One region of the Proteiniborus sp. MB09-C3 genome, then DNA from elsewhere that is predicted to be linked to it. Evidence: riboswitches for the same ligand, from Rfam matches in the RefSeq annotation. Region 1 holds a riboswitch; each other region holds the start of a gene.
The links. A riboswitch is a leader RNA that binds a small molecule or an ion and turns the genes downstream of it on or off. The one in region 1 is predicted to bind thiamine pyrophosphate.
Positions count from the first base shown of each region.

Region 1 (3,264 bases):
ACAAGCATTAATTAAGTAATTCATCACTATTTCCAACCTTTCTTTTATTTATAACGAAACATAAAACACCAATTATCAGCATTACAGGAAATGTGATTCCAATTATGAAATTGTAATGCATAAGTAAACGATAGACGATAAATCCAATGAACCATAAAATCATATTACTCATATTGTGAGAATGGTTAGTATTTATATCTGTTTTATGAAGCAGAAAACAATCTACAAATAAGATAGCAAATAAAGGTGCAAATACAGAACCAATAAGATATAAAAAGTTCTCATATTGACTCATAGAAACAAACATGGCAAGCAATGTACCTATGACACATGCAGTAACAGCAGCAAACTTTTCATTCACTTTTTTACTAAAATTGGCTGTACTTACTCCTGCTGAATAAACATCAAGAAATGTAGTGGTGACCGTAGATAATATAATAATTACTAGACCAATCAAGCCAAGTCCCGCAGACATTAGTATACTTGTAATATCTGATGTACCAGCATATATTGCTGCACCAAGTCCAATCACAAACATTACTGTACTGCCAATAAAGTAGCTTATGACACTCCACAAAGTACCTGTAATTTTTTTCTCCAATTTCCTTGTGTAATCAGAAATAAGAGGTAGCCAAGAAAGAGACATAGCTACATTTATTTCAACTGCTGCACCAAAACTTATTGTCTCTTCTGTGGCAATTGCCGTATCGGTATTTTTAAAAATTGTAAATCCAAGAATAAGCGTAAATATAAATAAGACTGACATTACCACAGTATTTAATTTTGATAGACTTTTATTACTGATTACAACCCAAATACAAATAAGTAAACCAATAACAATACACCATAACTTTTCATTTTGGTAATTCCAAAGATAATTTGTAATTCCATCAAGTGCTTTTGCTCCATTAACAATCATAATTGCAGTCCAACCAAGAAGCTGTAATATGTTAATCCATGAAAATCCAAATGACCCATATTTCCCAAAAGAAATACGAACAGATTCAGCAGAGGAAAGACCACTTTTTGCTCCAATCAGTCCTGCAGGAAAAAGAATAGCTCCTCCGATTATATGCCCTAGAATAATTGCCCAAATACCCTGAATTAACCCCAAAGGAGCAAGTAAAGCTCCTGTTATAATTTCAGCAATTGATATTGCAGCGCCAAACCATAATAATATTTGACTAAATGTAGATACCCTTTGATTTTCTTCCTTCATCATAAATCCCCTTCACCTTTCTTAATATTTAAACCATTTTTATATAAATTATAGAAATGATGTGTTGGCCCATTACCTTTACCTATATTTAATGAATGCTCAATTGCTGTTGTAATATATTTCTTAGCATGGTCTACCGCAGTAGGCATAGTCATACCAAGGGCAAGATTGGAAGCAATAGCCGAAGAGAAAGTACAGCCTGTTCCATGTGTGTTTTTAGTATTGATTCGTTGGGTTTCAAAATAATAGAACTCTTTACCACTATATAGAATATCCAGTGCATCTCCAATAGCATGCCCCCCTTTGACAAGAACATTTTTGCACCCCATATCATAAATAAGTTTTGCCGCTGTTTTCATATCTTCTGCATTGCTAATCTTAATATTCGATATCTTCTCAGCCTCTGGGATATTAGGCGTAAGTAAATCAGCATAAGGTAGTACAACCTTGATCAATGTCTCTATGGAATTAGGATCCATGAGAGAGCAACCATTTTTCGCATACATAACAGGATCAATTACAACATTATTTGGTTTATATTGTTTCAATTTTCTTGCTACTGCTTCCATACAAGGTTCTGTAGACAACATACCGATTTTAACAGCATCAACTTCAATATCCTCAAATACTGCATCAATCTGTTTTTCAATCATATCTGGAGTAATATCCTGTATGTCTATAACACGACTTGTGTTTTCTGCTACAACTGAAACAATTACACTCATTCCAAACACCCCATGGGCAGAAAACGTCTTTAAATCTGCTTGTATTCCAGCACCTCCACTACAATCTGACCCAGCAATACTAAGTACCTTTTTCATTAAAACTCCTCCTTTTTTCATTTATGTATTTATAATAAATTAGGGCACTTTTCTATACGGAGAAGCGCCCTAATCATATACAAACTTTGTATGTGATTTGCTTCCCTACGTTGGTATTAGCCAACAGGTTCAAAGGGTCAGGTTTTACCTTCTCAACTACTATGTAGTCCCCCCGCAAATATTAATCATATTCATTTTTATACTCAATAACTTTATCTTAAATAATAATAGGGTACCCCTCTACACAGAGAAGCACCCTAATCATATACATATTTCGTATGTGATTGCTTCCCTACGTTGGTATTAACCAACAGGTTCAAAGGGTCAGGTTTTACCTTCTCAACTACTATGTAGTCCCCCCGCAAATATTAATTGTATTCATTTTTATACTCAATAACTCTATCTTAAATAATAATAGGGTACCCCCTACACAGAGGAGCACCCTAATCATATACATATTTCGTATGTGATTGCTTCCCTACGTTGGTATTAACCAACAGGTTCAAAGGGTCAGGTTTTACCTTCTCAACTACTAATGTAGTCCCCCCGCAAATATTAATTGCATTGATTATATACCCTAGTGGCAATGTAGTCAAGTTATATTAGCAGGAGTGCCATAAAAAGCAAGTGTCAAGATAAACGGCTACGCCGCCCTTGTTCTATGCTGGCACCTTCTATAAATTGGAGTTTTTCATGATACAGACTATTCTCATAATAATAATTTACTCTTGCCATCTCCATCTTGAAAAATACTTATTAGTTGAAAACAAAACATATTGAGCCGTATCATTATTTTGAAATCTATACAAAGCACCTTTGCTGTGGAAAAAGGATTAACAACACCAAACTTAGAATATGAAATAAATGAGCCTACACCAATAATAGCTATTAAAATGATAATTATCCTGATAATAATTTTATTTTTAACCATTTCTCTAATCTCCATTAATCTCCACTTCAAATTTCAATTTATCTATCCGACAACTTGGGACTTAACCTTTATTTATAAATCCCCTATAAGTTATATATTACTAGTACTGATAATAATGAAATCATTAATATCGTTCCTATTGTTCCAATTATATTTATAAATTTATGTACCTTAATACTATTTTTCGATATTTTTTCAATCCCTTTATAGATTACCAAACCAATTATTCCACCTAAAGTATTGTTAATAATATCCGTAATATCCGAAGCTCCAACACCCAAAATAAATTGGAA
Region 1 is NZ_CP127161.1:1,605,398-1,608,661, reverse strand. Features, by position in the region: gene thiM (hydroxyethylthiazole kinase) at 1-24, opposite strand, end outside; gene cytX (putative hydroxymethylpyrimidine transporter CytX) at 8-1,222, opposite strand; gene thiD (bifunctional hydroxymethylpyrimidine kinase/phosphomethylpyrimidine kinase) at 1,219-2,040, opposite strand; TPP riboswitch at 2,125-2,224, opposite strand; TPP riboswitch at 2,312-2,411, opposite strand; TPP riboswitch at 2,498-2,598, opposite strand; gene QO263_RS07710 (hypothetical protein) at 2,750-2,971, opposite strand; gene QO263_RS07705 (VanZ family protein) at 3,055-3,264, opposite strand, start outside.

Region 2 (3,264 bases), 800 kb from region 1:
GTACGTAGAATAAGAGCTATGGTTAATGGAACTCCAAAAAGAATTTACGTATGCACAAGATGTATCAGATCAGGTAATGTTGAAAGAGCATTATAATAAATGGCTTCCAGTGTAATGGAAGCCTGTCTGATTTTTTGTACATATAGTTAGTTGGATGTTCTATATCTCTAAAAAATTTTAAACAGAAACCAGCCCAAGCAAATAAATAGCAATCCCAGTGCAAAAATCCATGCTCTTATAGGTATTACTTGTATTATTATAATAACACCTAATATGGATAAGCCTATACCTATAATTTTTTTGATACTGCCATCAATGAAATGTCGTTTAAATTTATATCTTCTATATCTTCCCATATAGACACCCCTCATAAGGCTACTATTATATAGTATTCAATTTTTCTAAAAAACGTTACAAAAAAGCCAGCTATCGCTGACTTTCTTATTTAATCCCTTGATCTTATAACAAGGCATATTCCAGATTCTATTTCTATAAGCCCTTCTTCATCTTTTATTATATTGCTTACGCCTAATGTGGAACCAAAATTAAATTCTACAGAATTGGTATCATACTCGAATCCTTTAAGAGTAACCTTTGAATCAGTTAAAGGTATCACCGAAACAAAATGCCCATCTTTATTATCTAGCTTAAGTAGACTTTTTGTTATAAACATCTCATTGTGACTATCGACAATAACTGCATTAATATTTTGATTGACTAGCCTATATAAAATCAATATATTTGCTAGTGAATGATCCATACGACTGCCAGTAGCACCTAGTAAAGTAATGTCCGTAGCACCTTTATCTATTGCAAACTCTATTGCTAGTTCAGTATCTGATTTATCCTTATGTGTTGGATATTTCTCAAAGTTTACGCCCAATTTCTGAAAACTATTCAGAGCCTCTTCATCCAATGAATCTAAATCACCTATTATAGTGTCTGGAACAAGGTCTTCATTAAACAAATGCCTTGCACCACCATCAGCACAAATAACTATATCTGCATCATCAAAATACTTAGCTAAGCTGATATCGCTTAAATCTCCATTTGATATTATTAAAGCCTTCATTTAATCACTCTCTTTATTTAATCTCTCTTCTAATAGGCTTCCATAGCAATACAATAATTACAATAGATATTGCTAGTTCCAAAGATAGATAGCCTCCATTATATCCTAATGAATATAGCCATGAGTTTATGTCACCGGCATTTTCTGAAAAAAATACAACTCCAGCTAACACATGGCAAATAAACCTTCCAAATATGGCTAAAAATATTCCTATTACAACACCGACATACTCCATGGTCCTATTTCGAGGTTGAATGTTCTTTATGCTTCTGTAAAAACCGCTTAATCCTAACAACCCAAAAGCTATGGGATAGTCTAAAAGGAACTGGATTGGATGCACAATATAGGGTTCTAAAACTGCTTGAAGTATCCCATATACTATACCTACCAATATCCCAGGCAATGTACCCCACTTTATTCCAATAAGAATTATAGGTATCATGCTTCCTGCTGTTACAGAGCCTCCAAAAGGTGCCTTATAAACCTTTATCATACTTAATATTGTAGCTAATGCTATCATGATACCACTTTCAGCTAAAAACCTTACTTTTTCTTTTTTGACAATTGAAGCCATAAAAAAACCTCCCTTTATGTTTTAAAAATATTTACTAGGGAGGGATTAGTGTCCATTTAATTTTTCATAGCATAAAATGCAACAAAAAAATATTTTGCAAACACTTCCCTACGCTAGTATTAACTAGATCAGGTTTAAGGGTCGAAGCTAATTTGCCTCCTCTCAGCATAAATGCTCCCCTAGTGTAGATTATCCTGTTTGTCTACATTATATCAAGTATTTTAAAGAAAGTAAAGCTATACACTTTTAAACATTCTAGTAGCATAAACAATATCTTCACTATTAAATATGGCAGAACCAGCTACAAATATATTAGCTCCATAGGATTCTACCTCCTTGATATTGTCCAGCTTTATTCCACCATCAACTTGTATATCAATATTGAGGTTGCGACTATTTATCAGCTTTCTTAAGTCAATTATCTTATTCTTCATCTGATTTATAAAATATTGCCCCCCAAATCCAGGGTTAACAGTCATAATCAGAACCATATCTATTTCATCAATAATATATCTAATGGTCTCAATAGAAGTAGATGGGTTTAACGCAACTCCTGCTTTTATTCCAAAGCTCTTTATATACTGTATTGTCCTATGAAGGTGAATACATGCTTCTTGATGGACAGTAATAATATCTGCTCCTGCATCTACGAAATCCTTAATATATTGGTCTGGTTTTTCTATCATCAAATGCACATCAAAGGGTACAGTGGTAACCTTTTTCAGCATTTTAATTACAGGTGCGCCAAATGTGATATTAGGAACGAAATGCCCGTCCATTACATCTAGGTGAATAAAATCTGCTCCACCCTCCTCAACTAATTTGATTTGTTCTTCTAATTTACTAAAATCTGCTGATAAAATAGAAGGAGCTATTTTAATCATGTCTAGTACCTCCTGATTTCCTTTATTTCCTGTAGCATACTTAGGTAATTATCGTACCTAGATTTACTTATTTCACCATTATCAACTGCTTCCTTTACTGCACAACCAAGCTCCTTATTATGGCAGCATCCTGAAAACCTACAAAGGGTACTTTTTTCAGATATTTCAATAAAGAAGTTCTCAAGTTCCTCCTCTTCTAAAAAATCAATATCTAAAGTACTAAAGCCTGGGGTATCTAAAACCCATCCCCCTAAATCTAATTCAATAAGCTCTACATGCCTTGTTGTATGCTTACCTCTGCTAGTTTTCTGACTAATGTCACCAGTCTGTAGCTTTAAATTTGCCTGAATATTATTTAATAGCGTAGATTTTCCTACTCCAGATGGGCCTGCAAATACTGTAATTTTCTTTTTAAGCAAATTTCTTATTTCCTCAATGCCTTCCTTAGTTTTACAGCTAGTCTTTATAATTCTATAACCAGCCTTATTATAAACATCATAAATCTCATCTGCTTTTCCATCTAGGTCTAAATCAGATTTATTTATGCATATGATTACATCTAGTTTCTGATATGATGCTAGAAGCAAGAATCTATCTAAAAGCCATAGGTTAGGATCTGGTTTTTGTACAGCAAAGACTATCACAGCCTGATTTACATTTGAAACAGGAGGTCTTTTTAGTTCTGTAATTCTGTCAAGAATTTGTTCCACATATCCAGTATTATCCTCTTTATT
Region 2 is NZ_CP127161.1:2,400,708-2,403,971, reverse strand. Features, by position in the region: gene rpmB (50S ribosomal protein L28) at 1-96, shown strand, start outside; gene QO263_RS11665 (hypothetical protein) at 168-356, opposite strand; gene QO263_RS11660 (thiamine diphosphokinase) at 446-1,072, opposite strand; gene thiT (energy-coupled thiamine transporter ThiT) at 1,086-1,646, opposite strand; TPP riboswitch at 1,735-1,837, opposite strand; gene rpe (ribulose-phosphate 3-epimerase) at 1,883-2,530, opposite strand; gene rsgA (ribosome small subunit-dependent GTPase A) at 2,533-3,264, opposite strand, start outside.
Region 2: it holds a riboswitch for thiamine pyrophosphate, as region 1 does, so the genes downstream of both, thiT (energy-coupled thiamine transporter ThiT) here and thiD (bifunctional hydroxymethylpyrimidine kinase/phosphomethylpyrimidine kinase) in region 1, are expected to answer to the same signal.

Region 3 (3,264 bases), 1.3 Mb from region 1:
TGCATTTAGAATGACAAAAACGTATAGAATGTGAATTTTCACACAGCCTGACATTTCACTTGTCTTGCCCTTTCCTTTCATTTCCTTGTGATACTTAACACCCTTATATTTATTGAAAAACTAAAGTAGTTTTAATCCCCAAGTATTACTTTCTTTATAATAATAAGCTTCACTAAGCTTATCTTCTTCAAAAACTTTTACCATGTTTTCGAAATCATGTGCTAAAGTATACTTATTAAGCTCTTCACGCTGAATCCAAAAAACCTTGCCTTCATCAGAGTCTCGTAGTTCACCAGAAAACTTATTTGTTTTGAAAAACAGCACGACATAACGCTCATCATCTTCAGTCTGAAATTGCTTTATCCCACAAAGCTGTGGATGTTTAATCGTCAATCCTGTTTCTTCATAGACCTCACGTATAGCTGATTCTACAAATGACTCTCCATATTCAACATGTCCACCTGGAAAGCAGATACCTGGCCAGCTAGGGTCTATGCGATCTTGAACTAATATTCTATTTTCATCATCATATACCATGCATAGGGTTGTAAATATTGCTAATTCGCTTCTTTTCAATTCTTTGTCCTCCTAAATTCTATTGAGATAAATACCTCATACTTAAGCAAATAATTATTTAACGGAGATATTCATTTTTTCTCATAATACATGTAAAAAAACAGATATGTGGAGAAATCTTTTTATCACACTAGTTTATTATACAATAGCAAATATTACTTGAAAAGAAACTTAAATATTGAGCAGAAGATTAGGCGAGAACAGTAAGATGGTTACATTTTTTTGTCTTTTAAATATGGGCAGGGCGACTGAAAAGCAGTATTTGTTTTACAAGATTAGATTTCTTTTTAATAGATTTGATAAAAAACTAGAGGAAAGCTGTTAATTTTTCTATATTGAATAATTATAATACATGTGATAAGATTGTCTTGAAATTAAATATAAGATTAAGTACTAGGGGGGCTGGAGAGACCAGCTGAGATTAAGACTCGATAAAGTCTTTGACCCTTAACCTGATCTGGATAATGCCAGCGTAGGGAAGTTATATTTGTCATGCTATATATTTAAGCATAAATCCTTATTTTGGGATTTATGCTTTTTTTATTCATCTCAAACATCCTCTAGTACGTAGATTTTTTGAAGGGAGGGATGTTCATGTCAACTAAAAAGCTTACACTATGTGCTTTCCTTATAGCAATTGGAACATTAGCAGGTCACATATTTTATATTCCTGTAGGCGTTTCAAAGTGTTTTCCAATACAGCATACCATCAATATACTATCTGCTGTAATACTAGGGCCTTGGTATGCAGCTGCTAATGCATTTGCTACTTCTCTGCTTAGAAACATACTTGGAACAGGCTCTTTATTAGCTTTTCCAGGCAGTATGATAGGTGCATTTTTAGCTGGATTTCTGTATAGGAAGACTGGAAAGCATATAATGGCTTCCTTAGGAGAAGTATTAGGAACTGGAATTTTAGGCGGACTAGTTGCATATCCAGTTGCCAAGCTGATTATGGGTAAAGATGTAGCAGTATTTTTCTTTGTATTGCCATTTATGGTCAGTACTATTGGAGGCACCATAATTGGAAATGGACTACTAAAGATATTGGTTTCAAGTAAATTAATTAGCATAACAGATTGAGTTGTTAAAAAACAATAAATGGGAGTGTTTATATATGAAAAATGTATTGACTATAGCTGGTTCAGATAGCAGTGGTGGAGCTGGAATACAGGCAGATTTAAAAACTTTTTCTGCGCATGGTGTTTTTGGCATGAGTGTAATTACTGCTATTACAGCTCAAAATACACAAGGTGTTTTTGGAGTACAGGATATTTCTGTAGATATGATAGAAAAGCAGATTGATGCAATATTTGACGATATAGAAGTTCATGCTTTAAAGATAGGTATGGTTTCACAAATAGAAACTATAAAAGCAATATCAGGTAAGCTAAAGCAGTACTCTCCTAAAAATATAGTAGTAGATCCTGTTATGATATCAAAAAGTGGGTATGATTTGCTTGCACCGGAGGCAAAGGAAACTCTTATAAAAGAGCTTTTACCTTTAGCTACGATAGCTACACCAAATATTCCTGAGGCTCAGGTTATATCTGGGGTGACCATAAATAGCTTGGAGCAAATGGAAGCGGCGGCAATAAAGATACATTCGCTAGGAGTGAAGAATGTACTTATAAAGGGCGGTCATATGGAAGACGCTGCAACAGATGTATTGTATGATGGCAGCAAATTTATATATTTTAAATCAGAAAGAATAAATACTAAAAATACTCATGGTACTGGATGTACTTTATCATCAGCTATTGCTTCTAATCTTGCTAAAGGTCTTACAATAGAAGAGTCAGTTGCTAATGCTAAGGATTATATAACTACTGCAATAAAGCATTCTTTATCTCTAGGAAAGGGTGTTGGACCTACGAATCATTTTTATACACTATACAAAAAGGCGGGTGTAATAAGTGAGTAGCTCAGAAAACAATAATTTTTCTCTAATTAGTTTTTTTATGCTTTGGTTTGGTGCTTCAATATCTATAGCTGAGATTCTAACTGGCGGATTATTAGCGCCAATTGGATTTAAAAATGGATTAATTGCAATTCTAGCTGGACATCTGATTGGTACAACTATTCTAATATTAGGGGGGATAATAGGTGCAGAAGAAAAGCTTCCATCTATAATGTCTACTAGAATATCATTTGGATTATATGGTTCCTACCTATTTTCTATACTAAATGTATTGCAGCTTATAGGATGGACTGCGGTAATGATAATATCAGGTGCGAGATCAGTAAACCAGATAACCAAAATACTATGGTCATTTGACAATATGACTGTTTGGAGTCTAGTAATAGGCGGGCTTATATGCTTATGGATAGTAATAGGCAGTAAAGGGTGGAAAAAGCTTAATCTCTTTGCTGTATCCTTCTTATTTGTATTAACAGTAGTATTAAGTACTACTATATTTAAAAACAACGAATTATTTACTAAAATTCCTGCTGGGGATATAACATTTGGAACTGCAATGGAGCTAAGTGTAATCATGCCTCTTTCTTGGTTACCACTAATTGCCGACTATACAAGACATGCAAAGAAAAAGAAAGATGGGATAATAGGAAGCTTTGCAGGATATTTCATAGGCAGCTGCTGGATGTATGCTATAGGCCTTGGGGCTGCAATAGTAGCTGAAAATCCAGATCCAAGCGCCATGATGCTTGCTGCTAATTTAGGGATAG
Region 3 is NZ_CP127161.1:297,408-300,671, reverse strand. Features, by position in the region: gene QO263_RS01415 (8-oxo-dGTP diphosphatase) at 121-576, opposite strand; TPP riboswitch at 962-1,072, shown strand; gene thiW (energy coupling factor transporter S component ThiW) at 1,171-1,659, shown strand; gene thiD (bifunctional hydroxymethylpyrimidine kinase/phosphomethylpyrimidine kinase) at 1,694-2,500, shown strand; gene cytX (putative hydroxymethylpyrimidine transporter CytX) at 2,493-3,264, shown strand, end outside.
Region 3: it holds a riboswitch for thiamine pyrophosphate, as region 1 does, so the genes downstream of both, thiW (energy coupling factor transporter S component ThiW) here and thiD (bifunctional hydroxymethylpyrimidine kinase/phosphomethylpyrimidine kinase) in region 1, are expected to answer to the same signal.